3 regions of the Kitasatospora sp. NPDC008115 genome follow, and region 3 is predicted to be linked to each of the others. Evidence: riboswitches for the same ligand, from Rfam matches in the RefSeq annotation. Region 3 holds a riboswitch; each other region holds the start of a gene.

Region 1 (10,041 bases), on a different contig from region 3:
CCGTTCCACAGGTGTTCCACACAGGGTGGTCCGGAGGGGCATCGGGGTGGGACAGCCCGGGACAGAATCGAAAAGAGCGGGTATCGGCATGTAGCCGATACCCGCTCTGATCAGGGCGTTCTCCAACAGCGGAGAGCGTGGGATTCGAACCCACGGTACGGGGTCACCGCACGACAGTTTTCAAGACTGTTCCCTTAGGCCGCTCGGGCAGCTCTCCAGGCGGAGGTCAGCCTAACGGGTCCGGCGGGGTTCGGTGCACCCGGTTTCCGGGGCGGGGTGGGGGTCAGTTGTCTCCGACGCGCTCGCTGAGGGTGACCTTGGTGGTGGCGGTCTGGCCGTTGCGGGTGTACTCGACGTCGACGGTCTCGCCGGGCTTGTGCGTCCAGATCTTGCTGACCAGGGCCGGGCCGTTCTCGATCGGGCTGCCGCCGAGCTTGGTGATGACGTCGCCGGGCTTGAGGCCGGCCTTGTCGGCGGCGCCGCCGGGGGTGACGGCCGGCTGGCCCTGGATGTCGCGGGTCTGGATCTGCGCGCCGTCGCCCTTGTAGTCGTCGTTGCGCAGCACGTCGAGCTTGGCGTAGACCGGCTTGCCGGTCTTGATCAGGGTGTCGGCGACCCACTTGGCCTGGTTGATCGGGATCGCGAAGCCGAGGCCGATGGAGCCGGCCCGGCCGTTGCTGGAGGCGTTGGACTGGATCGCCGAGTTGATGCCGATCACACCGCCGCCGGAGTCCAGCAGCGGGCCGCCGGAGTTGCCGGGGTTGATGGAGGCGTCGGTCTGCAGGGCGTTCATGTACGAGGACTGCGCGCCGGTCTCGTCGCCGGAGGCGACCGGGCGGTCCTTGGCGCTGATGATGCCGGTGGTGACGGTGGACTCCAGGCCGTACGGCGCGCCGATGGCGATGGTGGAGTCGCCGACGTTCACCTTGTCGGAGTCGGCCAGCGGCAGCGGCGTCAGCTTCTCCTTGGGCGGGTTGTCGAGCTTGATGACGGCGACGTCGTAGCCCTCGGCGCGGCCCAGCACGGAGGCGGGGTAGGAGGAGCCGTCGGCGAACTTGACGGTCAGTTTGCCGCCGCCGCTGGAGGCGGGCGCGACCACGTGGTTGTTGGTGAGGATGTGGCCCTCGGTGTCGAAGACGAAGCCGGTGCCGGTGCCGGACTCGCCGTTGCCCTGGGCCTTGATGGTGACGACGCTGGGCAGCGCCTTCTGCGCGATGCCGGCGACCGAGCCCGGGGCGGCCTCGTTCTTCTGCGAGTTGTTGGCCTGGACCGTGGTGGAGGTGCGGCCGGCCTTGGCGCTGACGCTCCCGCCGTCGCGGTCGGCGATGGCCACGCCGACCGCGCCGCCGGCCACGCCGGCCACCAGGGCGACGGCCGTGACCAGGGCGATCAGGCCGCCGCGCTTCTTGCGCGGGCCGCCGGGGAGCGGCGCGCCGGGGTACTCGCCCGGGTAGCCGAGCGGGCCGCCGGGACCACCGGGGGCCCCGGGCGCGCCGGGGGTGATGTCGTGCGGGGCGCCCCAGCCGCCGAGCGGCTGGCCGGCGCCGAACGGGTGGTGGTGCCGGCCGGTGGCGCCCGGGCCCTGCGGGGCGCCGGGGGCGGCGAACGGGTCGTGCGCGGCGAGCGCCGGGGGCACCGGCGTGCCCGGGGCCGGGGTCGCGTACGGGTTGCCGCCGTGCGGGGCGGCGACGGGCGCGACGGGCGCCGGAGCGACCGGGGCGGCCGGGGCCGCGGGCGCGGGCGGCAGGACCGGCGGCGGGGCGTCGAGGTACCCGGACTCGGCGGCCGGGGCGGGCGCCGGGGCGGCGGCCGGCTCCGGGGCGGCGACCTTGCTGAACGCCAGCGTGGGCGTGAACCCGCCGGAGCCCGCCTCGGCGGCCGGCTGGGCGGAGGACGGCAGGCCGGCCGCAGGCTGCTGCGCCGGACCGTCAGAAGCGGAACCCACCACCCCCTGGCCGCCGGAGGGCTGCTCCCCCTGCGACCCGGTGGACCCAACCTCGCGCTCGGTGCTCACGGACGACCTCCATAGCTGACAGGACCAACAACCATAGTTTTTCGCACACCCGATTCGATTGCCGTAAGGACCCTTCTGAAGAACTCATAAGAATCCTTAGCCGGGCCCGACGGCCGCCGCAGCGCCGTGCGCGACCCCGCCCGCCTTGGCGTTCTCCCCGCGGCCGACTAGCCTGTCGCTCCGAACTGACACGCGGGAGCTTGGACCCACCAGGCTGAGAGTGCGCCGGTCGACCGTATGCCACGGAGTCCCGTGGACGGCCGTCGAGGGGGCGCAGACCGCCGGAACCTGTCCGGGTAATGCCGGCGTAGGGAGAAATCGGCCATGCCGCCTGCTTCGTCATCCTCGTCCTCCGGCGCGCCCGCGGCCCCGGGCGTCCCCCCTCGGCAGGACGCCTCGGGCGCCGCCGCCGGTTCCCACGGCGCGGCCACCGCCGTCCTTGAGCCCGCGGGCCGCACCGAGGCACCGCTGGTGCTGGACACCGAGCCGCCCCGCACCCTGCGCTTCCGCGACCACTTCGCGCTCTGGATGAACCTCGGCGTCTCGCTGATCGGCTTCACCACCGCCGCGACCGTGCTCGGCGCCAAGGGCAGCGAGCTGTCGCTGGCCGCCGCCGTGACCGCGATCGTGGCCGGCACCGTGGTCGGCACCGCGATGCTCGGCGTGGCCGCCCTGATCGGCGCCCGGACCGGCGCGCCCGCCATGGCGAACCTGCGCGGGCTGTTCGGCACCCGGCTGTCCTACGTGCCGACGGTGCTCAACATCGTCCAGTGCGTCGGCTGGGGCGTCTACGAGCTGCTGACGATCGCGCTCGGCGCGCAGACCGTGGTCGGCACCGAGGGCTACCGCTGGGTCTTCGTCGTGCTGGCCGGCGCGCTGACCACCGCGCTGACCATCTGGCCGCTCGGCGCGATCGCGGTGCTGCGCCGCTTCGTCGCCGCCGCGGTGGCGGTCGCGATGGTCTACTTCACCGTCCAGCTCGGCCGGCACGGCGTCCCGGACCCGGGCGCGGGCAACTGGCACGGCTTCCTGCCCGCGACCGACGCGATGATCGCGGTGTCGATCTCCTTCGTGCCGCTCGCCGCCGACTACACCCGGCACTCGCGCACCCCGCGCGCGGCGTTCTGGGGCAGCTTCTCCGGCTACACGATCGCGCAGGTCTGGTGCTACGTGCTCGGGCTGATGGCGCTGCTCCAGGCGGACGGCGACCCGGAGCGGATCTTCGACTCGTTCCTCGGCGTCTGGGCCGGCTGGCTGTTCCTGCTGGTGCTGGTGCTGCGCGAGACCGACCAGTCCTTCGCCAACGTCTACTCGACCGCGATGTCGATCCACAACCTGCTGCCGAAGGTCGACCGCCGGGTGCTGACGGGCGGCACCGGTGTGCTGATCACCGTGCTCGCGCTGCAGATCACCGAGTTCACCGAGTCCTACTACGCCTTCCTGGGCCTGATCGGCTCGGTCTTCGTGCCGATGTTCGCGGTGCTGGCGGTCGACTACTTCCTCGGTGCCGGGCGGCGCGGCTGGAACCTCTCCGCCGACGCGCCGTCCCGGTGGCTGATGCTGCTGCCGTGGGCACTGGGCTTCGCCACCTACCAGCTGATCGCGCCGACGGCGGTGGCCGGCTGGTGGACGGACCTCTGGACCTCCGCGCAGGAGGCGCTGCACTTCACCCCGCAGGAGTGGACCTCGGCCTCGCTGTTCGGCTTCCTGGTGCCGGCCCTGGCCACCTGGGCGCTCACCCCGCTCGCCCGGGACCGGTCCGCCGCCGCGCGCTGACGCCCGCCCGGCCCCGGACGCGGAGGCGAAGACGGCCCCTCGGGTTGGGGCCGTCTTCGCCTGCGCGTCATGTCCGCGTCCTATCGTGTAGGGCGTGACCAGCCCCGATGTCTCGCCCGCGACGGCCCGCACCGCGCCGCCCGTCCAGGTGATCGCCCACCGCGGTTCCTCGTTCGCCCTGCCCGAGCACACCCTCGCCGCCTACCGCCGGGCGCTCGCCGAGGGGGCGGACGCCCTGGAGTGCGATGTGCGGGTGACCGCCGACGGGCAGCTGGTCTGCGTGCACGACCGGCGGATCGGGCGGGTCTCGGACGGCCGGGGCACGGTCTCCGCGATGACGCTGGCGGAGCTGGAGGCGCACGACTTCGGGGCCTGGAAGACCGGCCGGCCGAGCGAGGACCCGGAGCTGCGCGGGGTGCTGCGGCTGGAGAGCCTGCTGGAGCTGGTCGTGGACTGCGGGCGCCCGGTGGACCTCGCGATCGAGACCAAGCACCCGGTGCGCTTCCGCGGCCGGGTGGAGTCCGAGCTGCTGCGGGTGCTGGAGCGGTTCGGGATCGGCGGCGGGAGCGGCGCCGGCGGCGGGACGGCGGCCGGGGGCCACGGCGTCAACGCCCGGATCATGAGCTTCTCCTCCGTCGCGCTGGCCCGGGTGGCGGCCGCCGCGCCGCAGTACCCGCGGGTGTTCCTGTTCGAGCGCGGCCTGGTGCTACGCGGACGGCTGCGCCCGGGCGCGCCGCTGCCGGGCGGGGCGCGGATCGCCGGTCCGGGCATCGAGCTGGTGCGGGCCCGGCCGGGGCTGGTGACCAGGCTGCGCGAGCTGGGCCACCAGGTGCACGTGTGGACCGTGGACGAGCCGGCCGACGTCGAGCTCTGCCTGGAGCTCGGGGTGTCGGCGATCATCACCAACCGCCCGGCCGAGGTCCTGGCCCAGCTCGGCCGCTGAGCCCGGTGGTCATGGCGTGATTCGTGGTACCGCTGTGGTGAACCGTTCAACCACCACCGGCCGTTGACCGTCTTGGTAGGGACTCAAACCTTTCGGCAACGATTTCTGTCGCAATTCATACAGTTTCACGACGGAGGGTGAGCAGCGAATCACCTGTCGCGCACCGACGGTGGACGGGCCTGAAATGTCCGCGCGGGATCGCCGTGCGGTCGTTTCCGACGTATTGCCAAGGGGCATCCATCCCTCGGCATACGCTGAAGGAGGTCCGGGGGTGGCGTTGATGGTGGCGCGTGAAGTGCCGACTTCATCGACCATGGCAGTGCCGCACGGCCCGGCGAGTGTCGGGGTCGCACGGCGCCGACTGCGTCGAGATCTAGGAGACCGCGAGATACCGGAACCGGTCATTGATGATGCTGTTCTGATCCTTTCCGAACTATTGAGCAACGCTTGTCGTTACGCCCGTCCGCTCGGGCCACTGCCCGCGCTCGACCGGGGCGCCCGCGCCGGGGTCGTCGGACCGCTGCTGGTCGGCGGACGGTCCCGGACCGGCGGGCCGGCCACCGCACCGGGCGAGGGCGGCGAGGACGCCGGCGGCGTCCTGGTCCGCTGGCAGATGCACGCCGACGGCGTACTCACCCTGGAGGTCACCGACGGCGGGGCGCAGACCCGGCCGTCGCCGTCCAGCCCCTCGCTGACCTCGCACGGCGGCCGCGGGCTGAGCATCGTGGACCAGCTGGCCAGCGACTGGGGCGTGCGCGACGCCCCCGGCGAGGTGACCGTGTGGGCGGCCCTGCCGGCCCGGGCCCGGCACGCCCGGCGCACCGGCGGCTGACGGCCACCACGACCCGATCAGCGCGGCGAACAGCGCGGCAGGACGGCACGGCAGGACGGCGGGCAGGGCACCCGCGGCGCGCCCGGGCAGCGGGCACGGCGGGCCCGCCCCCGCTCCCGCCCCGCGCCCCGGCGCACGCCCACGCGCCGGAGGAACGTCAGTAGGCTGCCGGGAGCACAACACCACCGTTCCCGGGAGAGCCGCACCATGGGCAAGAAGGCCGCCAAGAAGGCGCCGCAGCGCAGCCAGTCCACCCCCGTCGCCACGGGCGAGATCCCCGTGGTCGGGGCCCGCGAGAACTGCCCCTGCGGCTCGGGCCGCCGCTACAAGGCCTGCCACGGCCGCGAGGCCTCGCACGCCGTCCAGGAGCTGGTGCACCGCCCGTTCGAGGGCCTGCCGGGCGAGGCCGACTGGGTGGCGCTGCGCGAGCTGGTGCCCGCCGCCACCGTGCCGCTGACGCTGGCCGCCGGGGTGGCCGAGACCGCCGCCGGCGAGGTGCCGTCGGTCACCCTGGCCACCGTGCTGCCGCTGGCCTGGCCCGCGCTGCGCCGCCAGGACGGCTCGATCCTGCTGGGCCTGCAGACCCAGTCGTCCTCCGGCGACCTGAGCCGCGACCTCGCGGACGCCCTGGAGCTGGCGCTGGCCACCGAGCCGGGCACCCCGGTGCCGGCCCGCCGGACCGTGCCGGGCGGCCGCCGGCTGCAGGACCTGCTGGACACCGCCGCCGCCTTCGAGCCGGCCGTGCACACCGGCTTCGAGTTCTGGCTGGAGGACGCCGAGACCGCGACCGGCGAGGTGGCCGCCTCGCTGGAGCGCGCCAACGCCTCGGCGATCCCCACCGAGAAGCTCGCCGGCGTCGACTCGGCCTACTGGTGCGGCACCCCGGAGAAGAACCACCTGCGCTGGGTGATGACGGTGCCGGAGGAGCGGCTGCTGGACGCGCTGGCCCGGCTGACCGCCGCCGAGCAGTCCGCGATCGGCCCGGACACCCGGCTGGTCGGCTCCTTCCGGGCGCACGGCCTGACCGTCCCGGTCTGGGACCTGCCGCTCGGGATGACCGCGGCCGACTGCGAGAAGCCGGCCGCGGAGTTCGCCGAGCGGCTCGCCGCGACGCTCGCCGACCCGGCCCCGCTCACCGCCGACGAGCGGCGGGCCCGCGCCAACCTGGTGAACCGTCAGGTCACCCTGAACTAAAGGCGGGACGGAACGCCGGGCACATCCGGCGGATCGAACGTGATACGCGTCACATTGGCGCCCGTGACCCGCAATTTCCGGGCTGCGAGGGCCTCTTGGAAATTGGCGCGGGCGCGGATCCTTGTTACTGTCTAAAGAGTCCGGTCGCTGGTGCATCCCCCGTCGCCAGCGGCCGGATCTTTTGTTTTCCGGACATCCCGTGCCGGGACCGGTCGGCCGTGCCCGATCAGTAGGCCGGCGACGGGACGTCAGTACGCCGAGCGGCCGCTGTCCAGCTGGACCGCCGCCGCCACCAACTCGCCCAGCAACGGCTCGACCTGCGGGAGCCAGACGCCGCCGTCGGCACCCTGACGGGGCGGCAGCACCCAGCGCACCCGGTCACCGTCCCCGCCGCCGGGCGGCAGCGGCAGGAAGCCGCCGGCCCCGTGGTAGCGCAACGATCCGGGCACCCAGGGAAGTTGGACGAGCACCTCGCCGAGCGCGTCGAGCGACCAGGGGGCGACCAGCATGGCGTAGCGGTCCGGCATCGCCAGCACCGGGCCGAGCCGCAGCCGCAGGGCGGCCAGGTAGGCGAGCGCGCGGGCGCCGGCCGTCGCCGGCAGGCTGACCGCGCAGACCGCCCGGCCGGTCGCGACCAGCACCGGGGCGTCCGGGCAGCGCCGCTCCCACCACCAGCGCACCATCCGGGCGTCGGTGGTGGCCGCGAGCAGCGGCGGGTCGTGCGGGTGGGCGCCCGGGACCGGGCAGTCCTGCTCGCCGCAGGAGCAGTGTCCGCCGGCGAGCAGGACGGTACCGGGGACGACGGGCCAGTGGTGCCCGGTGGCCGCCGTCAGGGCCCCGGCCAGCCGGGCCGCCCGGGCCGCCGGCCGGCTCCTCGGGTCTTCGCGCAGTGGGTTGTCGCGCATTGGCACCCGTTCCTTTCCGTGACCGCTCGGTGGCTCCGCCCCGCGGTCGCCAAACCGGCCGCCACCGCGTCCGGGGACGCCGGACCTGCCCGCGGACCGGACGGAGGGATCCGCCCGGGAGCCGGGCCGGGCCGGAGAACGGACCGGGACCGGGGCCGGGCCTGGGCCGGGCGGCGGGGGCGGGGGCGGGCGGCGGTACGGACGGCGGTGCGGACAACGGCGCGGGCCTGGAGCACGCGGTGGAGCACGATGTGAAAGGGCTGCGGAATAGAACAGCCCTTGGAACGAGAATCCCGTATGCGACCGGATGGACGCCGCCCGGCCGCGGTTGGTTCCACCGTACGAGTGAGTCGCTTCCGGCCGACCCGGCCGGCCGGCGCCAGGGGCATACGATCCGGACGGCCGCCGGAGCCGTCCCCCCGGTTCTGCCCGCTCACCGGCCGCTCCATGCCCGGCGGGCGGAGGCGCCGCGTCCCGACGGACCGCGGCGCGACCGACCGGCGCGCGCGAAACGGAACGCGCCCCCGGACCGGGCCCGCGACGGCGCGCGACCGGCCACCAGCCTTGACCAGCCTTGTCATGACTCTGGACATGCCCCGAATGGCCTGTGTAGAAGTGGTGGCATTGCTGTCGATCAATGACGAGTAGTAGCGAATCGAGGCGAAACGCGCCCTTTGGCCGTGCTCGCTCCAAACGGCCGTACCTGGGGGTTCCGCATGATCCGCGTGACACGCACCACCGCGTCAGGAGTGGCGGCATGACCGAGTCCCACCCACCGTCGACGTCATCGGAGCCGGCCGAGGCCGGCGGCACCAGCGGGCTCTCCGTGCTCGACCCGCCGGGCTTCCCCGATCCGGCCGCGCCCGCGGCCCGCCCGGACGGCCGAGCGCCCGGTGAGCTCCCGAACGGCGGCGAGGGCGCGGGCCGCGCCGCGGGCGCCCCCGGCGCACCCGACGGCGCCCAACCCGCCGTGGCCGCCTTGGCCCCCGCCGGAGTGCAGGACCGTTTGGCCGGACGCCTGTCCGATTTCACCAGCCTGCACGAGCACACCGAGCAGCTCGCCCGCGCCCGCGGTCTGTCCGCCACCCTCGACGCCGTGCTCGCCTCCGGCGCCGCGCTGCTCGGCGCCGACCGCGCCCTGCTGGTCACCGCGCTGCCCGGCGGCGGCCCCAGCCAGCCGGTCGGCCTCGGCCTGGACCGCGCCTGCCTCGGCGCGCTGGAGACCGTCCCGCCGGACCAGAGCCTGCTCGCCCGGCTGCTGCGCGAGCACGACCGGCCCGCCGAGGTGCGGTCGCACGACCTCGTCGGCGACCCCGCGATCGGCGCCCGGCTGCGCGAGCTCGCCGGCCACCTCGGCCTCGGCGGCTGCTACGGCCTGCCGTTCGCCACCGAGGAGGACGGCCCGCTGGCCGCCGCGCTCTGGTTCTACGACGAGCCCGGCGGCCCGACCGACCGCCAGCGCGAGCTGGCCCGCCGCTACACCGGCGTCGCCGCCCCGCTGCTGGCCAAGCAGATCGACGCGGCGAAGGTCCGGCGCACCACCGAGGCGCTGCGCCGCGGCCTGCTGCCCGACCGCCTCCCCCGGCCCGCCGGCCTGCGGCTGGCCGCCCGGCTCGTCCCGGCCGGCCTGGACCGCTCCTGCGGCAGCGACTGGTACGACGCCATCCCGCTGCCGGACGGCACGGTCGGCCTGACCGTCGGCTCGGTCTCCGGCGACGGTCCGGGCGCCGGACCGGGCTCCGCCCCCGGCGCGGCCGCCGCGATGGGCCGGGTGCGGGCCGCGCTGCGGGCGTACGCGGTGCTGGAGGGCGAGGACCCGGTGTCCGTCCTGGGCGACCTCGAACTGCTGCTGAAGACCACCGAGCCGACCCGCACCGCCACCGCCGTCTACGCCTGGGTGGAGCCGGAGGGCCGGCGGATCACCCTGGCCGGGGCCGGCCACTGCCCGCCGGTGCTGGTCACCCGGTACGGCGCCGAGTTCGTGGAGACCTCGCTCTCCGCCCCGCTCGGCGTGCTCTCCTGCTGGGAGGCGCCCGGGGTCGAGTTCACCGCCGAGCGCGGCGACACCCTGGTGCTCTACACCGAGGGGCTGGCCCGCCGTTTCGGCCCGACCCTGCACGCCGGGCAGGCCAACCTGCGCCGGGCCGCCGCCGACGCCCCGCGCGACGTGCGGATCGACCCCGAGCGGCTCTGCGCCCACCTGGTGGCGGTCGCGGCGGAGCTGGACGCGGCCCGCTCCGGGCGCGGTCCGGCCACCGACGACCTGATGCTGCTCGCGGCACGCTTCGAGTAGCCCGGCCACGCGGCCGAGGTCCGAACGGGTGAGCGGCCGGGCGTCCGTACCATGGACGGACGGCCGCCCACCTGTGTCGCGATC
Region 2 (10,041 bases), on a different contig from region 3:
CGGCGCAGTGCACGACCGCGTCGGCGCCGGTGAAGTCCGGCTCCCCGGCGGTGGCGTCCCAGCGGACGTGGCGGCCGGCCGGGCCGGGGCGGCGGCCGTAGCAGAGCACCTCGTGGCCGGCGGCGACGGCGGCCCGGACGACGTGCGAGCCGCAGAAGCCGCTCGCGCCGGTGACGGCGATCCGCATCGGGGGTCTCCTCGGGTGGTTCGGGGGCTTTCTGGCGGGGGCGGCTCTTCGGGCGGGGCTCAGCCGGGGGCGCGGGCGGCGCGCAGGGTGAGTTCGGCCCAGCCGGGCAGGGCGGCCCGGCGGTCGGCCCGGGCGCCGGTGACCACCGGGGCGTACGGCGCCAGCGCGAGCAGCAGGTCGGCGAGCAGGACGCGGGCCACCCCGGCGCCGGGGCAGGCGTGCGGGCCCGCGCCGAAGACCGCCTGGGCGGCGGCGGGGCCGGGGGACGGCGCCGGGCGGTGCGCGCCGGCGGCGTGCCGGGCGACCAGGATCAGCCGGTCGCCCTTGCGGACGGTCCGTCCGGCCAGTTCGGCGTCGGCGGCGGCCACCCGGGGGAGCAGCGGGGAGGGGGCGGTGAGCCGGAGCAGTTCGGCGGCCAGGGCGGGCGCGCGGGCGGTGTCGACCGTGGGCCAGAGCCCGGCGTCCGCGCACCAGGCGGCGGCCCGGGGGAGGGCGGCGACGGTGGTGTTGACGGTGGCCACCGCGACCATGGCGTCCCGGGCGTCGGGCAGCAGCGCGGCCAGATCGGCGGCGCGGGCGGCGGCGGTCCGGGCGGCGTCGCGCGGGCGCGGGCCGGGCAGGTGGTCGCGGGCGGCGGCTGCGGCGGCCTCGGCGGCGGCGCCGGCCAGGGCGTGCGGGCAGCCGGTGGCGCCGGTCAGCGCGGCGGCCGTCACGCCGGCCAACTCGCGTGACAGTGAAACGAGTTCGAGTTCGCCGGTGGCGAGCGCCGGGGTCCGGGCGGTGAGCACCGCCTGCCAGCGCGGGCGCAGCCGCCGCACCGCCGCCGCGTCCAGCCCGGCCGCCAGCTCCCGCCGGGCGGTGCGGTGGTCGGCGCCCTGCTGGTCGAACAGCACAGCGCCGTCGGTGAGTTCGGCGGCGGCTCCGCCGGTGGTGCCGGGCGCGGTGCGGTCCAGCGGGATCCGGGTGAGTGCCTCGCGGTAGGCCTCGGCGCCGTGCACCAGCACGGTGCGGCCGATCCTGGTCACCGGCCGGCGGCGGGTGGCGGCGAGCAGCGCGAACAGCAGCGGGTGGCTGCGCAGATAGACCCGGCGGTCGCGGCGGCGGGCGCCCGGGTGCGGCGCGGGCTCGCGGCCCGGTCCGGCGGCGGTCATCTCGCCAACTCCCGTGCGCAGTGGGCGGAGGCGGCCGCCCGGTCGGGCTTGCGGGAGCGGCCGGCCAGCGGCACCTCGCCGAACAGCAGGGCGTCCGGGCGGGCGGAGCCCATCCGCTCCAGCGGGCCGGCCAGCGCGGCGCGCAACCGCGCGGGGTCGGAGCCGGGCGAGGGCTGGACGAGGGCGACCAGCCGCTCGTCGCCGTCCCCGTCCGGGACGCCGACCAGCACGGCGAGTTCGACGCCGGGCAGGTGCAGTGCGGGTTCGTACAGGCCCGGGTAGATGTTCTCGGCGCGGCGCAGCACCATGTCCTTGAGCCGGCCGGCGAGCACGATCCGGCCGTCCGGGTCGAGTGCGGCGCGGTCGCCGGTGCGTACCCAGGGCCCCGGTTCCTCGCCGAGGTGGCGGTGCCGGGCGCCGGGGCCGGTGAGCAGCAGTTCGCCGTCGTCGCCGAGGTCGGTGCGCACGCCCGGCAGCGGGGCGCCGACCAGGTCGCCGGGCCCGTCGAAGGCGCTCTTCTCGGCCTCCTCGACGGCCGCCGCCGGGAACAGCTCGGTGAGGGCGTAGACGCTCCAGGCCTGCTCGGCCCCGGCCTGCTTGACCCGGCGCAGCAGCGCCGCGTCGGCGGGCGCCGAGCCGGTCCAGACCCGGCCGGTGAAGCGGGCCCCGGCGCCGAGCGCGGCGCGCAGCTGCGGCGGGGTGAGGTAGGTGTGGGCCGGGGCGAGCCGGCCGAGCTGGCGGGCCAGCGCGGCGGGTTCGCGGGCCGGCAGCGCCACGGCGGCGCCGGCGGTGAGCGCGGGGACCAGCACGAAGAAGGTGCCGCCGAGCACCACCGTGCCGGGCCGGGGCCCGACCAGCGCGGTGACGGTGTCCAGTCCGGCGGCCAGGCCGCTGCGGGAGTGCACGACGGCGCGCGGGCGGGCGGTGGTGCCGGAGGTGAAGACGATGACGGCGTCGGCGTCGCGTCCCGGGGCGTCGCGTCCGGGGATGCTCGGCACCGAGGCGCCGAAGGGGTTGGTCCGCAGCCGGGGCGCGCAGCCGGGCAGCCGGCGTCCGAGGGTGGCGACCGGGCCGAGGGTGCCGAGCGGCGGCAGTGCGAGGTCGGCGCGGCGGGCGAGCGGCCCGGCCCAGCCGGCCACCGCCTGGGCGGCGGCGTCGGCGAGCACCAGGTCGGGCCGGGCCAGGGCGAGCCGGGCGGCCAGCACGTCGGGGCCCGCGGTCGGGTCGAGGACGGCGGCGCGCAGGCCGAGCCGGTGCGCGGCGAGCAGGACGGCGAGGGCGCGCGGGCCGGGGCGGACGGCGACGCCGAGGGTGTCGCCGTCGCGCAGGCCGCGGGCGCGCAGGGCGACGGCGTAGTTGTCGGCGAGGGCGGCGAGTTCGCCGCGGCGGATCCGCACCCGGGTGCCGCCGAGCCTGGTGTGGCGCAGGACGGCGGGGCGTTCGGGGTGGACGGTGCGCAGGGCGTGGGCGAGCCGGTCGAGCACGGGGTGTCCTCGGGTTTCGGCGGATCGGGGCCAAGGCGGGCGGCGGGGGTCAGCGGACGTCGACGGCGCGGGGGCCGGCGCCGCGCTCCAGGTACCAGCGGGCGGTGCCCACCACCCCGTAGGCGCGGATCCGCCGGGTGGAGTTCTGCACCACCATGTCGCGGCGGTGGACGATCGCGGTGGTGTGCCGGCGGATCCGGTTGATGAACATCCGGTCGGTCGGGGATGGGCGGCGCGGCATGCCGCCGACCGCCCGGTACAGCTCGGCGGTGATCGCCATGTTGTTGCCCGCGTGCATCCGGTACGGGGTGAGGTAGCCGTGCCGGCGCCGGTGCGCGGGCCGGATCCGGCCGAAGAACGCGCCGAGCGCGACCAGCGTCAGGAAGACGGCGCGCCCGGCGGGCCCGTGCTCGTCGCGGCGGGCGGTGACCCGGCCGCAGACCAGCCCGCCGCTGTCGAGCAGCGCGGCCCGGGCGGCGGCGGTCCAGCCGGGTTCGGGCAGGCAGTCGGCGTCGGTGCGGGCGAGCAGGGCGGCGCCGTGCGCGATGGCGTGCCGGAAGGCGGTGTCGACGGCGGATCCGACGCCCTTCTCCGGTTCGACCAGCACCTCGACCGGGAACGGCGCCCGGGCGGCGAAGGCGCGGACGGCGTCCACGGTGCCGTCGGTGGAGCCGTTGTCGGCGACCAGCAGGGTGAAGTCCCGGTCCCGCTGGACGGCGAGGGCGTTCAGGGTGCCGGTGATCCTGGCCTCCTCCTGGTAGGCGGGGACGATCACCCAGAGCTCGGTCACGACGCCTCCCAGACCATCGTCATCAGGCTGACACCGCCGCCGAGGCCGACCATCAGCACCTTGTCGCCGGGCTCCAACGTCCCGTGTATTCGATCGAGTTGGAGTCCTATCGTGGCACTGGCGACATTGCCGACCTCCGGCACGGTGACCACCAGTTTCTCCTCCGGGACCCCGGTGACCTCGACGAACCGCTCCAGGTAGGGGACGGTCACCTGGTGCACCAGCACCCGGGCGTAGTCGTCCCAGCCGAAGCCGGTGCGGGCCGCCACCCGGGTCAGGATGTGTCGGCCGGTCTTCTCGAACACCTCGCGCAACTCCGTGCCGCCGCCCCGGAAGTAGCTGTACTCGTCGCCGCGCGGGTGGCGCGAGCCGCCGCCCGGGATGCCGCCGGTCCGCCAGTGCTCGGAGGCGGTCTCGGTCTCCACGTCGAGGATGCCGCCGCGCCGTACGGCCTCGACGACCACGGCGGCGCCCGCGTCGCCGAAGGTGTAGCCGGCGAAGCCCTCGCGGAACTGCTCCGCGCCGCTCGGGTCGCGGCGCATCGCCCGGCTGGGCGTCTCGCCGGTGACCACCAGGGCGCGCCGGGCCCGGCCGGCCAGGATCATCGCGCGGGCCAGGTCGATCCCGTTGAGGAAGCTGTTGCAGGCGTTGCTGACGTCGAACGCGTGGGCGCGGGAGCCGAGTTCGGCCTGCACCAGATGGGCGGTCGCGGGCTCGGCGACGTCCCGGGTGGCGGAGGCGAAGAGCAGCAGGTCGATGTCGAGCGGGTGCAGGCCGCGGGCGTCCAGGGCGCGCCTGGCGGCGGCCACGGCCAGCGTGGAGGCGTACTCGTCGTCGGCGGCGAAGTGCCGGGTGACGATGCCGGTGGCCTTCTCGAAGGTCCGCTCCGGCAGGCGCAGTCGGCCGCCGGCGGTGATCTCGTCCTGGAGCTGCCGGGAGGTCAGCCGGCGGGCGGGGAGCTGGGAGCCGACGGCGGTGATGCCGATCCGTGCGGTGGCTGCTGGATGCATGTGCCCATCGTCCGGTGCGCCCGGCCGCGGCCGCCTGAGTACGGGTACTCAGGCGGCCGGGACCGGGCTACCCAGAGCGGGTCAGCCCTGCTCGGGGGCCGGGCCGGTGAGGGTCGCGGGCACGGCGTCGACCGGCACGGCGTCCGCCGGTACCGCGTCCAGCGGGACCGCCTCCACCGCCGTGGGCGCGGGTGCGGCGGCCGCCGGGGCGGCGCCGTCCGGGCCGGCCGTGGAGAGCAGCCGGCGGGCCAGGCCCAGCCCGGTGCCGCCCATCGCGAGCGCCTTGGCGAACAACTCGCCCATCCCGTCGGCCCCGTTGAGCAGCACCATGTGCTCGACGTTGCCGAAGGACTCGGCGGCGGCCCGGACGATCTGCGGCCACTGCTCGGCCAACTCCTGGGCGACCACCGCGTCCTGGTTCTCGGACAGGGCGGTGGCCCGCGCCTTGATTCCCTCGGCCCTGGCCAGCCCGATCGCCCGGGCCGCCGCGGCGTCGGCCAGGCCGCGCGCCTCGGCCGCGGATGCCTCGGCCTGGCCGGCCGCGGTGGTCGCCTCGGCCTGCGCCAGACCGCGCAGCCGGGTGGCCTCGGCGTCCGCCTCGGCCGCGACCCGGACCCGGCTGGCCTCGGCCGCCGCCGCCAGCTCGGTCTCCCGGGCCTGCGCCTGGGCGGCCGAGATCCGGGCGTCGCGGGCCGCCTCGGCGCTGGTGCGGGTGTCGTACGCGCGGGCGTCGGCGGGCTTGCGCACGTCGATCTGGAGCTGCTGCTCCTTGCGCCGGGCCTCCAGTTCGGCGACCCGGGTCTCCTGGACCACCACCTCCTGCCGGGCGGCGGCGTCCGCGAGCGGCCCGGCCTGCCGGGTGCGGGCGGTGGCGGTGTCCATCTCGGCCTGGTACGAGGACTGCTGGATCTCGCTGTTGCGGGTCGCCTCGGCCTTGCGGGCGGCGGCCTCCTGCTCGGCCTCGGTGGCCAGTCGGTCCGCCTCGGCCTGGGCGATCCGGGCGTCCCGCTGGACGGCGGCGGCGTGCGGGATGGCGAGGTTCTTGATGTAGCCGGTCGGGTCGATGATCTCCTGGATCTGCAGGGTGTCGATGATCAGCCCGAGCTTCTCCATCTCCAGCCCGGAGGCGGCCCGGGTCTCGCCGGTGAGCCGTTCGCGGTCGCGGATCATGTCCTCGACGGTGAGCCCGCCGACGATCGAGCGCAGGTGGCCGGCGAAGACGTTGTGGACGCGCTGGCTGATCAGCTTCTGCTGGTCCAGGAAGCGGCGGGCGGCGTTGGCGATCGACACCTCGTCGTCGCCGACCTTGAAGATCACCACGCCCTTCACCCGGACCGGGATGCCCTGGGTGGTGACGCACTCGACGTTCAGCTCGGCCTCGTTGAGGTCCAGCGAGAGCCGCCGGACCCCTTGCAGGCCGGGGGTGACGAGGGTGCCGCGACCGGTGACGATCCGGAAGCCCAGACCGTCGCCGACCCCCTCGGTGCGGTGCCGGGAACCGGAGATGATCAGTGCCTCGTTCGGCTCCGCCACCCGCCACATGAGTTTGAAGAGCGTGATCCCGACGACCAGTGCCGCGGCGACCGCCCCGGCGACGATGTAGCCCATGGTCCAACTCCCCCTTCCGGCGCTGGAGAAGCGCCGATTCGGATTGTCCGCCCGGGCCGATCCGGGGGAAAGGGAAGTGACATGACGGACCGTCACAAGGTCGTCACCGGACGGTCATCGGCGCGTCACGGGCCGATCGGCGCCACGTACACCGTCCTCGGCGGCTGGTACTCGATCACCACCACCGGCGTCCCGACCGTCAGCCGCTCGCCCGGCACGGCCAGGTAGGCGAGGAACGCCTCGGTGCCCTGACGCTCCGGCACGTGCACCATCACCTCGCCGACCAGCCCCGCGCCAACCGCCCCGGTGACCCGCCCCGTGCTCCCGACCACGCCGGCCTCCTCGACTCGTCGACTACGGGGCCAGTCTGCCCGCAGAGGAGGCCTCCCGTCCCCCGTTCACCGTCCGGACCTCGGCGTTCCCCCTCCAGGACCCCCTCTGGACCTCCGGCGATCGGCTCGCTACGGTGTTGGACGTCATGCGCGGGCAACACCGCCTGCGGACGCGGGAGCTCGGAGCACCGGGCTGAGAGGGCGCTGAACGGGACGTCGACGGACGGACCGGAGGCTGCGTCGACCGCAGGAACCTGACCGGGTAATGCCGGCGTAGGGAGTTTGAGGTCCGATGACCACCTTTGAGGCACAGCCGCAGTCTGCCCGTCCGCAGTCCGGCGACGGGACCGCCGTCACCAGCGCGGGCACCGGCTACCCCACCCCGGCCTGGCGCAAGGCCCATCGCCAGGGGTCCCGCCCCGACCTGCGCGTGCCGTACCGCGAGGTCGTGCTCACCAACGGCAGGACCGTCCCGCTGTACGACACCTCAGGGCCGTACACCGACCCGGACTACGAGCCGGACGTGCGGCGCGGCCTGCCCGCGCTGCGCGACGCCTGGATCCGCCAGCGCGGCGACGTCGAGGAGTACGACGGCCGCGAGGCGCGCCCCGAGGACGACGGCATCAGGCACACCTCGCCGCGCGGCGGCGACCTGCGCAACCTCGACGCCGTCTTCCCCGGCCGCCCGCGCCGCCCGCTGCGCGGCCGTGACGGCGCCGCCGTCACCCAGCTCGGGTACGCCAAGCGCGGCATCGTGACCCCCGAGATGGAGTTCGTCGCCCTGCGCGAGGGCCTGGAGCCGGAGTTCGTCCGCGAGGAGGTCGCCCGCGGCCGGGCCGTCATCCCGGTCAACGTGAACCACCCCGAGGTCGAGCCGGCGATCATCGGCACCAACTTCCTGGTGAAGATCAACGCCAACATCGGCAACTCCGCCGTCACCTCCTCGATCGAGGAGGAGGTGGAGAAGATGACCTGGGCCACCCGCTGGGGCGCCGACACCGTCATGGACCTCTCCACCGGCCGCAACATCCACACCACCCGCGAGTGGATCCTGCGCAACTCCCCCGTGCCGATCGGCACCGTGCCGCTCTACCAGGCGCTGGAGAAGGTCGACGGCAAGGCCGAGGAGCTGAGCTGGGACGTCTACCGCGACACGATCATCGAGCAGTGCGAGCAGGGCGTCGACTACATGACGGTGCACGCCGGCGTGCTGCTGCGCTACGTGCCGCTGACCGCCCGCCGCAAGACCGGCATCGTCTCGCGCGGCGGCTCGATCATGGCCGCCTGGTGCCTGGCGCACCACCGGGAGAACTTCCTCTACACGAACTTCGAGGAACTCTGCGACATCCTCGCGAGCTACGACGTCACCTTCTCCCTCGGTGACGGCCTGCGCCCCGGCTCGATCGCCGACGCCAACGACGAGGCGCAGTTCGCCGAGCTGCAGACGCTGGGCGAGCTGGGCCGGATCGCCCGCGCCAAGGACGTCCAGGTGATGATCGAGGGCCCGGGCCACGTCCCGATGCACAAGATCAAGGAGAACATGGATCTCCAGAAGGAGATCTGCGACGAGGCCCCCTTCTACACCCTGGGCCCGCTCACCACCGACGTCGCGCCCGGCTACGACCACATCACCTCGGGCATCGGCGCCGCGATGATCGCCTGGTGGGGCACCGCGATGCTCTGCTACGTCACGCCCAAGGAGCACCTGGGCCTGCCCAACCGCGACGACGTGAAGACCGGCGTCATCACCTACAAGATCGCCGCCCACGCCGCCGACCTCGCCAAGGGCCACCCCGGCGCCCAGGCCTGGGACGACGCCCTCTCCGACGCCCGCTTCGAGTTCCGCTGGGAGGACCAGTTCAACCTGGCCCTCGACCCGGAGACGGCCCGCGACTTCCACGACGAGACCCTCCCCGCCGAACCCGCCAAGACCGCCCACTTCTGTTCGATGTGCGGCCCGAAGTTCTGCTCGATGAAGATCTCCCAGAAGATCCGCGACGAGCACGGCGACGGCGCCACCGCCGTCGCGTCCGGCTACGACGCCGATGCCCTGGCCGGCATGCAGGCCATGTCCGAGGAGTTCAAGGCCCAGGGCAACAAGGTCTACCTCCCCCTGGCCGACTGACGTCCGCGTCCGAAGCGCCGCCCCGAGTACCTTCCGGGACGGCGCTTCGTCGTTCTCGGCTCCGCCGTTCGTCCGCAGGCGGCGCGTGAGACGTCGCCCGGTCGGCGCGAGCCGCGCCGTGGCCCCGTTGGTCGACGGTGACCATGCGGTGACGGTGGCTCGGCAGTGCCACGAGGGCCACGTGCGTTCGGTCGTGTCGTCCGGGCGGCTCCCGGCCGGCGGCGAGTGTGGGGGAACACCGGGCGGACGAGTTCGTGGACATGGCCGATTCCCCCCGGAGCCGAGGCGGACGCAGCACCGGAAAAGAGCTTCCGGGATTGATCGTTCGCGCACCAGTGCCGCAGCCGTCGCCATCGGGTGGCGGTGGACCGGACGGCCCGGGCGGTTCCGGGAGGGGCGCGGCCGGTCAGGCGGCGTCCTCGGGGTACCAGCGGAGTTCGACGGTGTTGCCGTCCGGGTCCTGGACGTAGACGGAGGTGGCGTCGCCGCGGGCACCGTAGCGGGTGACGGGGCCCTCCAGGACGGTGAAGGCGCCGGAGTCGATGACCTCCTGCCAGTCGAGCGGGTCGACGGTGAGGCAGATGTGGTCGACGTTGGACTCGCCGCGCGGGCGCGACGTCAGGTCGATGATGGTCTCGGGGGTGATCCGGACGGACGGGAAGGGGGCCTTGCCGGCCCGCCATTCGTCGACGCGGACCGGCTCCAGCCCGAGCAGGCCGCTGTAGAACTCCAGCGAGCGCTCGACGTCGCCGACGTTGAGGACGAGGTGGTCGAAGGCCTTCACGCGGAGGGTGGTCATGGGTGTCTCCAGTCGGGGTGGCGGTCGGGCGGTGCGTCTTCCACGATCCGCCGGACGGCCACCGCGATCAAGGCCGTTTTTGTCGACTTGTAGGGAATGCCCGCTCCAAAAATTAGTTGGTTGACATTCCAACCTGGGGATCGGATAGTCTGCGGCCCGCGCGATGGGGGGAGCCCTAGTGCGCTCGCCGGGAATTGCGTCTATTTCGGACCATTGAGGTACATGTGAGAATTCGCCATGCGCTCATTGCCGCGGCGCTGGTCGCGTCGCCGATCGCACTGACCGCCCCCGCCGCCCAGGCGGCCGGCGGCGACCAGAGCCACAGCATCAGGCTGGACGGGCTCGCCTCCGTCGAACCCGGCGGCGGCTGGTCCGAGGGGTCGGTGACGGTCAGGAACGACACCGACAAGCCCTCCGTCGACCAGCACCTGCTGATCGTGGTCGGCTCCCAGTGGCTCGGCCCGGACCAGATCCTGGTGGAGTACGCCGACGGCGCCTCCGGCACGTGGCAGCCGGTGCCGATGAAGGCCCAGGACCTGGGAGGGGGGACCGGCG
Region 3 (10,041 bases):
CGCCGCGGTCGCGCAGCAGGTCGCGCAGGGTGCCGCCGGGCACGTACTCCATGGCGAGGAAGACGTGCGCGCCGTCGGCGCTCTGGTCGAAGACGTTGACCACGTTGGGGTGGGCGAGCCGGGCGACGGCCTTGGCCTCGCGGATGAAGCGGGTGGTGAACGCCGTGTCGCCGGCCAGCGAGGGGTGCATCACCTTGAGCGCCACGGTCCGGTCGAGGCGGCTGTCGGTGCCCTGGTAGACGGTGGACATCCCGCCGGCGGCGATCCGCCGCTCGACCCGGTACCGGCCGTCGAGCAGGGTACCGATCAAGGGGTCGCGCAATGCCATGTCCACCCGGCGAGTCTAGGGCGTGGCGGTTCGCCGGCCCCGGGGGACACCGCCCCCGGGGCCGCTCTGTGCCCGGTTTGTGACACCGGGAGGACGGTCGGACGAGCTGTCCGGCCCGCCCCTGGCGCTAGAACGCCGGGTGCTCGCGGGTGTCCAGGTCGGCGCGGCCGGCCATGGCGGAGGAGGCCTCGGCGTGGAAGCGGCGCGGGATCCGGCCGGCCCGGTGGGCCAGCCGGCCCGCCTCGGCGGCGTGCCGCATCGCGTCGGCCATCAGCACCGGGTCCTGGGCGCGGGTGACGGCGGAGGCCAGCATCACCGCGGCGCAGCCCAGCTCCATCGCCAGCGCGACGTCCGAGGCGGTGCCCGCGCCGGCGTCCAGGATCACCGGGACGCCCGCGCCCTCCACGATCAGCTGGAAGTTGTGCGGGTTGCGGATGCCGAGGCCGGAGCCGATCGGCGAGCCCAGCGGCATGATCGCCGCGCAGCCGACGTCCTCCAGCTTGCGGGCCAGCACCGGATCGTCGTTGGTGTACGGCAGCACCGTGAAGCCGTCGTCGACCAGCGTCTCGGCGGCGTCCAGCAGCTCGATCGGGTCCGGCAGCAGGGTCCGCTCGTCGGCGATCACCTCCAGCTTCACCCAGTCGGTGCCGAGCGCCTCGCGGGCCAGCCGGGCGGTCAGCACGGCCTCGCCGGCGGTGAAGCAGCCGGCCGTGTTGGGCAGCACCCGGATGCCGTTGCGGGTCAGCACGTCGAGCACCGAGCCCTGGGTGCCGGCGTTCACCCGGCGCATCGCCACCGTGGTCAGCTCGGTGCCGGACACCCGGAGCGCCTGCTCCAGGACCTCCAGGCTGGGGGCGCCGCCAGTGCCCATGATCAGCCGGGAGGAGAAGGACGTCCCGGCGATGGTGAGAAGGTCGTCGGCCATCGGTCAGCCTCCCTGGACGGCGGTGAGGATCTCGATCCGGTCGCCCGCCGACAGCGGCGTGCGCGGCCACTCGGCGCGCGGCACCACGGCCTCGTTCAGGGCGGCGGCGACGCCGGAGTGCGCCTGGCTGAGGGTGGCGACCACCTCGGCCAGGGTGGTCGAGGCGGGCACCTCGCGGGGCTCGCCGTTGACGCTCAGGGGGATGTCGCTGGTGCGGGGGCTCATGCCGGGACCTTCGTGAATCGGGTGGGGGAGAACGGGCGGGCGAGTTCCGGCAGGTCGCCGGTGGCCAGGTACTCGGCCACCAGGTCGCCGGTGACAGGGGTCAGCAGCACGCCGTTGCGGTAGTGGCCGGTGGCGGCGACCAGGCCGGGCAGCGCGGTCGGGCCGAGCAGCGGCGCGTTGTCCGGCGAGCCGGGGCGCAGCCCGGCGCCGGTCTCCACCAGCGGCAGCTCGGTGATGCCGGGGACCAGCTCGTGCGCGTCGCGCAGCAGCTCGTACACCCCGCCGGCGGTCACGGTGGTGTCGTAGCCCTGCTCCTCGGTGGTCGCGCCGACCACCAGCTCGCCGTTCTCGCGCGGCACCAGGTAGAGGTGGCCGCCGCGGACGACGGCGCGCACGTTGCGGGAGAGGAACGGCCGGTACGCCTCGGGCACCCGCAGCCGCAGCACCTGGCCCTTGACCGGGCGGATCGCCGGCAGCACGCCCGCGGGCAGGCCGGGCAGCAGGTGGCTGCGCGATCCGGCCGCGAGGACCACCCGGTCGGCGGTGACGGTCTCCTCGGTGGCCAGCCGGGCGCCGGTCGCCCGGTCCTGCTCGACCAGCAGCTCGGTGACCTCGGTGCGGTGCACCACCACGCCGGCCCGTTCGCACGCGTGCAGCAGGGCCCCGGCCAGTCGGCGGCCGTCCACCTGGTGGTCGTCGCCGACGTGCAGGCCGCCGCGCACGCCGGGGGCGAGCATCGGCTCCAGCCGGCGGGCCTCGCGGCCGGTGAGCCACTGGGAGTCCAGGCCGAGCCGCTGGTGGAAGGCGTGCAGCTCGCGCAGTTCGGCGCGGTCGTCGGAGTCGAGGGCGACGGCGATGGTGCCGCACTGCCGGTAGCCGGTGTCGTGGCCGCCGCTCGCCTCGGTGAGTTCGGCGGCGAAGGCCGCGTACCGCTCGTTGGAGGCCATCCCGAGGCGCAGCAGCGGCTCCTCGCCGTACTGGAGTTCGGTGACCGGGGCGAGCATGCCCGCCGCGACGTCGGCGGCGCCGTGGCCCGGCCGGGCATCGATCAGGAGGACGCGCAGTCCGCGCTGGGCCGCCCGCCAGGCGACGACGAGTCCGATGATCCCACCGCCGATGACCAGCACCTCGGCGTGGGCGCCCCGTACCAGGCGTGTCAAAACTGTTCTCCCTTCGCCGGAATGACCCGGATCAGGTTCGGACGGTCGCAGGCCGTGCCAGCCCGCCTCTCAGCCCGGTCCGCCGGGCTCCCGCGATGGTGCCCCCACCTTAACTCCGGGCGGTGCGCCCCCTGAAGGCGCCTGCTGCGGGCCCTAGGTCCGGAGACCTCGGACCGGGCTCAGTACAGTGACGGGCGTGGCTGAGCTGAGCGGAACGGGACAGACGGATCGGGTGGTCGTGGTCGGCGCCGGGCTGGCCGGGGCGCAGTGCGCCGCGGTGCTGCGGCGCGACGGCTGGCAGGGGCGGATCACGCTGGTCGGCGAGGAGCCGCACGCGCCGTACGACCGGCCGCCGCTCTCCAAGGACGTCCTGCTCGGCAAGACCGACAACCCCGCCCTCGACCTCGACTTCGACCAGCTCGGCGTCGAGCTGCTCCCCGGCCGCCGCGCCACCGGCCTCACCCCCGGCGGCGCGGGCGGCGTGCTGCACACCGACGCCGGGGACGAGCCCTACGACGCGCTGGTGATCGCCACCGGCGCCGAGCCGCGCGCCCTGCCCGGCGCCGAGCGCGCCCACCTGCTGCACACCCTCGACGACGCGCTCGCGCTGCGCGCCCTGCTGCGCCCCGGCCTGCGCCTGGTGCTGGTCGGCGCGGGCTGGATCGGCGCCGAGGTGGCCACCGCCGCCCGGGCGGCCGGCTGCGAGGTGACCGTCGTCGAGGCCGGCCCGGCGCCCGTCCCCGGCGTGCTGCCCGCCGAGGTCGGCCGGGCGATGGCCGCCTGGTACGCCGAGGCCGGCGTCGACCTGCGCTGCGGCACCGGCGTCAGCGCCGTCGAGCCGGGCGCGGTGCTGCTCGCCGACGGCTCGCACCTGCCCGCCGACGAGGTGGTGGTCGGCGTCGGCGCCCGCCCGGCCACCGGCTGGCTGGCCGGCACCGGGGTCGCCCTGGACGCCGCCGGCGCCGTCCTGGTCGACGAGCGGCTGCGCACCACCGTGCCCGGCGTCCTCGCGGCCGGCGACTGCGTCAGCTACCCCTCGGCGCGCTCCGGCACCCGGCTGACCGTCCAGCACTGGGACCACGCGCTGCAGTCCGGCGAGGCGGTGGCCGCCACCCTGCTCGGCACCGACGCGCCGCCGTACGACCCGGTGCAGTACTTCTGGTCCGAGCAGTTCGGGCGGATGGTGCAGTACGCCGGGCGGCACGGCGCGGACGACGAGCTGCTGTGGCGCGGCTCGCCGGACGGCGCCGGCTGGTCGGTGCTCTGGCTGCGCGACGGCGCCCTGCGCGCGCTGCTCGCGGTGGACCGGCCGCGCGACCTCACCCAGGGCCGGCGGCTGATCGAGCGCGGCGCCGTGCTCGACCCGGCCCGCGCCGCCGACCCGGAGGTCCCGCTGAAGTCGGCGCTCGCCGCCGGGTAGCGGCGGGCGGCGGCCCCGGTTGGTGCGCGGCGGGCCGCCGAGGTGGCAGTCTGGTGCTTGTGAGTGAGATCGAAGCCAAGATTGAAGCCCTGGTCCCCGCGTGGCTGTACCTCCCCGACATCTCGGAGAAGTGGGGACTGGTGGTCACCGAGGTCCGCAACATGGTCAAGAAGGGTGACCTGATCGCCGTCCGCCGCGGTCCCAACAAGTCGCTCCAGGTCCCGGCGGCGTTCATCGACGAGACCGGCCCGGTGAAGCACCTGGTCGGCACGCTGACGGTGCTGCGCGACAGCGGGTTCAGCGACGAGGAGATCCTTGAGTGGATGTTCTCCGAGGACCCGTCGCTGCCCGGCACCCCCGTCCAGGCGCTCTGGGAGAACCGGGCCACCGAGGTCAAGCGCCGCGCCCAGGCGATGGCGCTGTGACCGACCTGGCCGCGACCGGCCCGGCCGTGACCGACCGCCGGGCCCGGCTCGCTGACGCGCGGCTGTACCTGTGCACCGACGCCCGGCGCGAGCGCGGCGACCTCGCCGAGTTCCTGGACGCCGCGCTGGCCGGTGGCGTGGACATCGTCCAGCTCCGGGACAAGGGCCTGGAGGCCAGGCAGGAGCTGGCGGCACTGGAGGTCTTCGCGGACGCCTGCCGCCGGCACGGCAGGCTGCTCGCCGTCAACGACCGCGCCGACGTCGCCCACGCGGCCGGCCCGGACGTGCTGCACCTCGGGCAGGACGACCTGCCGGTGCCCGCCGCCCGGGCGATCATCGGCGAGGACGTGCTGATCGGGCGCTCCTGCCACGCCGAGTCCGAGGTGGACGCGGCCGCCGCCGAACCCGGCGTCGACTACTTCTGCACCGGCCCGGTCTGGCCGACCCCGACCAAGCCGGGCCGCCACGCGCCGGGCCTCGGCCTGGTCGAGTACGCGGCGAAGCTCGGGACCGAGCGGCCGTGGTTCGCCATCGGCGGCATCGACCTCGGCAACCTGGACGAGGTGCTGGCCGCCGGCGCCCGCCGGGTCGTGGTCGTCCGGGCCATCACCGCCGCGGAGGACCCGGGGGCCGCGGCCGCCGAGTTCGCCCGCCGGCTGCGCGCGGTCTGAGCGACCGGGGCCGCCGCCGTCCGTCCCGCCCCGTGCTCCGCGCGGGCGGGTCGGTTCTCGCGGAAGTCAGTACTAGCGGATTTCAGTACTAGCGGACGTCAGTACTTGCGGACGGTGGCGGCCTCGGCCAGCGCCAACAGCGTCTCGCGGGCCCGCGGGTCCGCCAGCGGGGCCGCCTCCAGTGCGGTCAGCGCCTGCCGCAGCAATTCCTCGATCCGCTGCTCCACCCGCTCCGGCGCGCCGCTGCGGGCCACCAGCCTGCGCAGTCCGGCGACCTCCTCGGGGGTCAGGTCCGGTGCGCCCAGCCGCTCGTCCAGGTGCCGCGCCTCGGCAGCCGCAAGGCCCCGCATGGCGTGCGCGACCAGCAGCGTCCGCTTGCCCTCGCGCAGGTCGTCGCCGGCCGGCTTGCCGGTGACCGCCGGGTCGCCGAACACGCCGAGCAGGTCGTCCCGCAGTTGGAACGCCTCGCCCAGCGGCAGGCCGAACGCCCCGTAGGCCTCCACCAGCCGAGGCGGGGCGCCCGCCAGCAGCGCGCCGACCTGGAGCGGCCGCTCGATCGTGTACTTGGCCGACTTGTAGTGCAGGACGGTCTGCGCCCGCTCCAGCGCGCCCTGGTCGGTGGAGTCCCCGGCGACCGGCTCCAGCACGTCCAGGTACTGGCCGACCATGACCTCGGTGCGCATCAGGTCGAACATCGGCTTGGCGGCCAGCACGGCCGCCGGGTCGAGGCCGGAGTTCAGGAAGAGCTCGTCGCACCAGATCAGCAGCAGGTCGCCGAGCAGCACCGCCGCCGAGGCGCCGTACTGCTCGCGGTCGCCGCGCCAGCCGCGCTCGCGGTGCATCGCCTCGAAACGGCGGTGCACGGAGGGCAGGCCGCGGCGGGTGTCGCTGCGGTCCATGAGGTCGTCGTGCACCAGCGCGCTGGCCTGGAGAAGCTCCAGGGCCGCCGCCGCCCTGGCGATCCCCTCGCCGCTCGCCGAGCCGCCGGCGCCGCGCCAGCCCCAGTAGCAGAACGCCGGACGGAGTCGCTTGCCGCCGTCGAGCAGGAAGTCGCGCAGTGCCTCGGTGACCGGCTCCAGTTGCGGGGAGACCTTGCCGAGCAGGGCCGACTGGCCGTCCATGAAGCCGGCGAGGGCGGCGTTGACGCGCTCGCGCACGTCCTCCACGTCAATCGGATTGGCCGGCCGGTGGCTGGACGAGGTCACGATGGGGCTCCGGAGGTAGCTGGGGTGCAGCGCAAGCGTATCCGGGGTGGAGGGGAACAACCGTACGCACGGGCTCCGGCCGGTCGCGCCGCCCGGCGTTCGCCCGGAGTCCACCACTCGTCCATCCGGCGTCTCAGGAATTGGGACCAAGTTGTCCGCGCCCTTGCGCCGACGGCTAACCTGCCATCATGGCACTCGGTATCGCTTCGACCAGACCGGACCGCGCGCAGACGGTCCGCGAACTCCTGGCCGCCGGAAAGCGGTCCTTCTCGTTCGAGTTCATGCCGCCGCGCACCGAGGCCGGTGAGCAGAAGCTCTGGGACGCCATCCGGCGGCTGGAACCGCTCGACCCCAACTTCGTCTGCATGACGTACGGCGCCGGCGGCTCCTCGCGGGAGCGCACGGTGAACATGGTCGGGCGGATCGCCACCGAGACCACGCTCACCCCGGTCGCCCACCTGACCGCCGTCGACCACTCGGTGGCGGAGCTGCGCAACATCATCGGCCAGTACGCCGACCAGGGTGTGCGCAACGTCCTCGCGGTGCGCGGCGACCCGCCCGGCGACCCGATGGGCGAGTGGATCAGCCACCCGCAGGGCGTCACCTACGCGTACGAGCTGGTGGAGCTGATCAAGGGGATCGGCGACTTCTGCGTCGGCGTGGCGGCCTCGCCCAACATGCACCCGCGCTCGACCAACTGGGACGACGACATCCGGCACTTCGTGGCGAAGGTCCGCTCCGGCGCCGACTACGCCATCACCCAGATGTTCTTCGAGGTCGACGACTACCTGCGGCTGCGCGACCGGGTGGTGGCCGCCGGCTGCGAGACGCCGATCATCCCGGAGATCATGCCGGTCACCAACGCCAAGCAGCTGGAGCGGTTCCCGCAGCTGAGCGGCTCGGCCTTCCCGCCGGACCTGGAGGCCAGGCTGCGCGCGGCGGTCGACGACCCGGCGGCGCTGCGGGCGATCGGCATGGAGCACGCCACCGCGATGTCCGAGCGGCTGCTGGCGGAGGGCGTCCCCGGGCTGCACTTCATCACGCTGAACCACTCGACGGCGACCCTGGAGATCTACCAGAACCTCGGCCTGCACCGGCGTTGATCTGCGGCGCATCGCGTTCCCGTCCGCGGCGGGAACGCGATGCGGTACCCGGGCCGTTGAACCGGTACAGTCGCCGCACACGCGCGGCGGGCGCGGGCACGCGACTGGGAGGTAGCGGGCGGGATGGGCATCGGATACCTGCTGCTGTACGCCGCGTTGGCGGTGGTGGCGCTCTGGCTGGTCGCCGAGCTGCTGTTCCAGAACCGGGCACCGCTGCACTGGCGCGGCCTCGCCCTGGCCGGCTTCCTCGCGGTGGCCGGCGGGATGGCGGCGGGCTCCGTGCCGGTGATCGGCGCGGGCGCCGCGATGTTCGCGGTCGGGCAGACCTTCGTGACGCTCTCGGTGAAGCGCGGGTACGCGGCCGGGTGGTCGCTGCGCGCGGCGGACGGCAGTCTGCCCGGGCCGCTGGCCAAGGTGCCGCTGCTCGGCGCGCTCACCGGCGGGGGAGCGGCGGTCGCCGCGACGGCGGTCGCGGTGAAGCAGGTCGGCGAGGTCGGCAAGGTCGAGGAGGCCCCGGCACCGGTGGCGGTGGCGCTCGCGGAGGAGTCGGCCGTCGAGCAGACCGCGGCGTTCGAGATGCAGGAGCTGGCCGCGGACGGCGTGTACGCGTCGGCGTACTACGAGCAGCAGGCGGTCCCGCAGCAGGACGCCTACACCGAGGCCTACCAGCAGCAGCAGTCGTACGGCTACGACCAGCAGCAACAGCAGCAGTGGCAGCCCGACCAGCAGCAGCCGGCCTTCGGCTACGACCAGGGCTACGGCGGCTACCCCCAGCAGGAGCCCTACGGCACTTACCAGCAGCAGCCCGACCCCTACGCCGCCTATCAGCAGCAGCAGTCGTACGGCTACGACCAGCAGCAACAGCAGCAGCCGCAGCAGCAGTGGCAGCCCGACCAGCCCGTCAGCGGCATCCCCCAGCAGCCCCAGTACGACCAGTACGGCTACCAGCAACACCCCACCTGGCAACAGCAGCCCTGAAGCCACGCCCCTCCGCTCGATCCGCACCCGGAGCAGGAAGTCGACCCACCCGACTTCCCACTCCGCGCACCCCCGACCTGCAGTGCCCGCGCCGCCCCGGGCTAATCTATGCGCGTAGATGCGGTCTCCGCCCGGCGCCGAAAGTCGGCCGGCCCGACTTTCCACTCCGCGCACCCTCTCGCTCGCCGCCCGGTGCGAGAGATCGGCCCACCCGACTTCCTGCTCCGCACCCCCTGGGCTTGCGGCTCCCGCGTCATCCCGGGGAGGAATCTATGCGCGTAGAGCCTGGGGTGTGCGGCGCGAGAAGTCGACCGGGCCGACTTCCTGCTCCCACGCCCCCGGATGTGCGGCGCCCGTGCGGCTTCGGGTGAATCTGTGCGCGTAGGGCCGGCTCGCTGCGGCGCGCGGAGTCGATGGGGCCGACTTTCCACTCCGTGCGCGCTCTCCCGATCGCCGCGCGGCGCGAGAGATCGGCCCACCCGACTTCCTGCTCCACGCCCCCTGGGCTTGCGGCTCCCGTGCCGCCCCGGGGGGGATCTATGCGCGTAGATCCCAGGGTGTGCAGCGCGAGAAGTCGACCAGGCCGACTTTCCACTCCATGCGCGCCTTTTTGATCGACGCCCGGCGTGAGAAGTTGGGCGGGCCGACTTCCTGCTCCCGCGCCTCCTGGATATGCGGCGCCGGCGCGGGCTTCGGGTGAATCCATGCGCGTAGAGTCGGCGCGCGGAGTCGGCTGGGCCGACTTTCCGCTCCGCTTGTGCGCTTCCGGTCCATGGCTGGAGTGAAAAGTCGGCCCGGCCGACTTCCTGCTCCGGGGGCGTGCCGTTCCGGGGGAATCTATGCGCATAGATGTCCCCGTGTGGGAAGTCGGGTGGGTCGGCTTTCCGGGGTGGGTCAGGCGGGGCCGATGAGGTTGGCGACGATGCAGGCGGACATGCCTACGCGGGCCAGGCCGCCGCCGGGGTGGGCGGCGCCGCCGGTGAGGTAGAGGCCGGGGTGGTCCTCGTTGGGGGCCTGGAGGAGGGTGCCGTCGAGGCCGGCGAGGGCCGGGGGCGGGACGGAGCCGAAGAAGGAGCCGGCCTCGCGCTCGGTGTGCTCGGGGGTGCGGACCACGCGCCAGAGCAGACGCTCGCGCAGGTTCAGGCCGGCCGCGTCGACGTGGTCGAGCATCCGGTCGGCGAAGGCGTCCGCCACTCCGGGGGCGCCCCAGTCGAGGTCCAGGGACGGGGTGGTCGCGGTCAGCACCACGGCCTCGTGCCCCTCCGGGTGCAGCGACGGGTCGTCCGGCCGCAGCACCTGCACCGTCGGCCGGTCGGTCAGCGGCACGCCCGGGTCGAAGACGCCCGCCAGCTCGGCATCGGGGTCACCGGCGTGCACCACTGTGCGGTGCGCCGTGCCCTCCGGGCGCGCTCCGCGCAGCGCGAGCAGCACGCTCACCCGCCCCGGCACGCCGTGCAGCCGGTCCGCGGCGGCGGGCCACTCGTCCGAGCTCTCGGCCGGCCCCATCCACTGGGTGTGCAGCACCCGGGCGTCGATCGACGAGACCACCACGTCCGCGTCGATCCGGTCGCCCTTGGTCTGCACGCCGCACGCCCGGCCGT

What was found. A riboswitch is a leader RNA that binds a small molecule or an ion and turns the genes downstream of it on or off. The one in region 3 is predicted to bind thiamine pyrophosphate.
Region 1: another riboswitch for thiamine pyrophosphate. It lies ahead of ACFZBX_RS02525 (purine-cytosine permease family protein); the one in region 3 lies ahead of thiO (glycine oxidase ThiO).
Region 2: another riboswitch for thiamine pyrophosphate. It lies ahead of thiC (phosphomethylpyrimidine synthase ThiC); the one in region 3 lies ahead of thiO (glycine oxidase ThiO).

What each region holds. Positions count from the first base shown of each region.
Region 1 is NZ_JBIBHU010000001.1:564,341-574,381, forward strand. Features, by position in the region: tRNA gene ACFZBX_RS02515 (tRNA-Ser) at 130-217, opposite strand; gene ACFZBX_RS02520 (S1C family serine protease) at 284-2,014, opposite strand; TPP riboswitch at 2,197-2,345, shown strand; gene ACFZBX_RS02525 (purine-cytosine permease family protein) at 2,339-3,790, shown strand; gene ACFZBX_RS02530 (glycerophosphodiester phosphodiesterase family protein) at 3,885-4,733, shown strand; gene ACFZBX_RS02535 (ATP-binding protein) at 5,005-5,565, shown strand; gene ACFZBX_RS02540 (DUF5926 family protein) at 5,773-6,759, shown strand; gene ACFZBX_RS02545 (bifunctional DNA primase/polymerase) at 7,008-7,664, opposite strand; gene ACFZBX_RS02550 (PP2C family protein-serine/threonine phosphatase) at 8,422-9,957, shown strand.
Region 2 is NZ_JBIBHU010000003.1:215,320-225,360, reverse strand. Features, by position in the region: gene ACFZBX_RS05405 (NAD-dependent epimerase/dehydratase family protein) at 1-187, opposite strand, end outside; gene ACFZBX_RS05400 (cytochrome P450) at 247-1,338, opposite strand; gene ACFZBX_RS05395 (class I adenylate-forming enzyme family protein) at 1,335-2,822, opposite strand; gene ACFZBX_RS05390 (glycosyltransferase) at 2,872-3,612, opposite strand; gene ACFZBX_RS05385 (3-oxoacyl-ACP synthase III family protein) at 3,609-4,622, opposite strand; gene ACFZBX_RS05380 (SPFH domain-containing protein) at 4,704-6,230, opposite strand; gene ACFZBX_RS05375 (hypothetical protein) at 6,356-6,562, opposite strand; TPP riboswitch at 6,725-6,859, shown strand; gene thiC (phosphomethylpyrimidine synthase ThiC) at 6,855-8,687, shown strand; gene ACFZBX_RS05365 (VOC family protein) at 9,094-9,486, opposite strand; gene ACFZBX_RS05360 (hypothetical protein) at 9,711-10,041, shown strand, end outside.
Region 3 is NZ_JBIBHU010000013.1:99,373-109,413, reverse strand. Features, by position in the region: gene pknB (Stk1 family PASTA domain-containing Ser/Thr kinase) at 1-328, opposite strand, end outside; gene ACFZBX_RS18325 (thiazole synthase) at 456-1,253, opposite strand; gene thiS (sulfur carrier protein ThiS) at 1,257-1,478, opposite strand; gene thiO (glycine oxidase ThiO) at 1,475-2,638, opposite strand; TPP riboswitch at 2,630-2,742, opposite strand; gene ACFZBX_RS18310 (NAD(P)/FAD-dependent oxidoreductase) at 2,826-4,058, shown strand; gene ACFZBX_RS18305 (Rv2175c family DNA-binding protein) at 4,118-4,483, shown strand; gene thiE (thiamine phosphate synthase) at 4,480-5,154, shown strand; gene ACFZBX_RS18295 (polyprenyl synthetase family protein) at 5,253-6,359, opposite strand; gene metF (methylenetetrahydrofolate reductase [NAD(P)H]) at 6,548-7,462, shown strand; gene ACFZBX_RS18285 (hypothetical protein) at 7,586-8,440, shown strand; gene ACFZBX_RS18280 (phytoene desaturase family protein) at 9,335-10,041, opposite strand, start outside.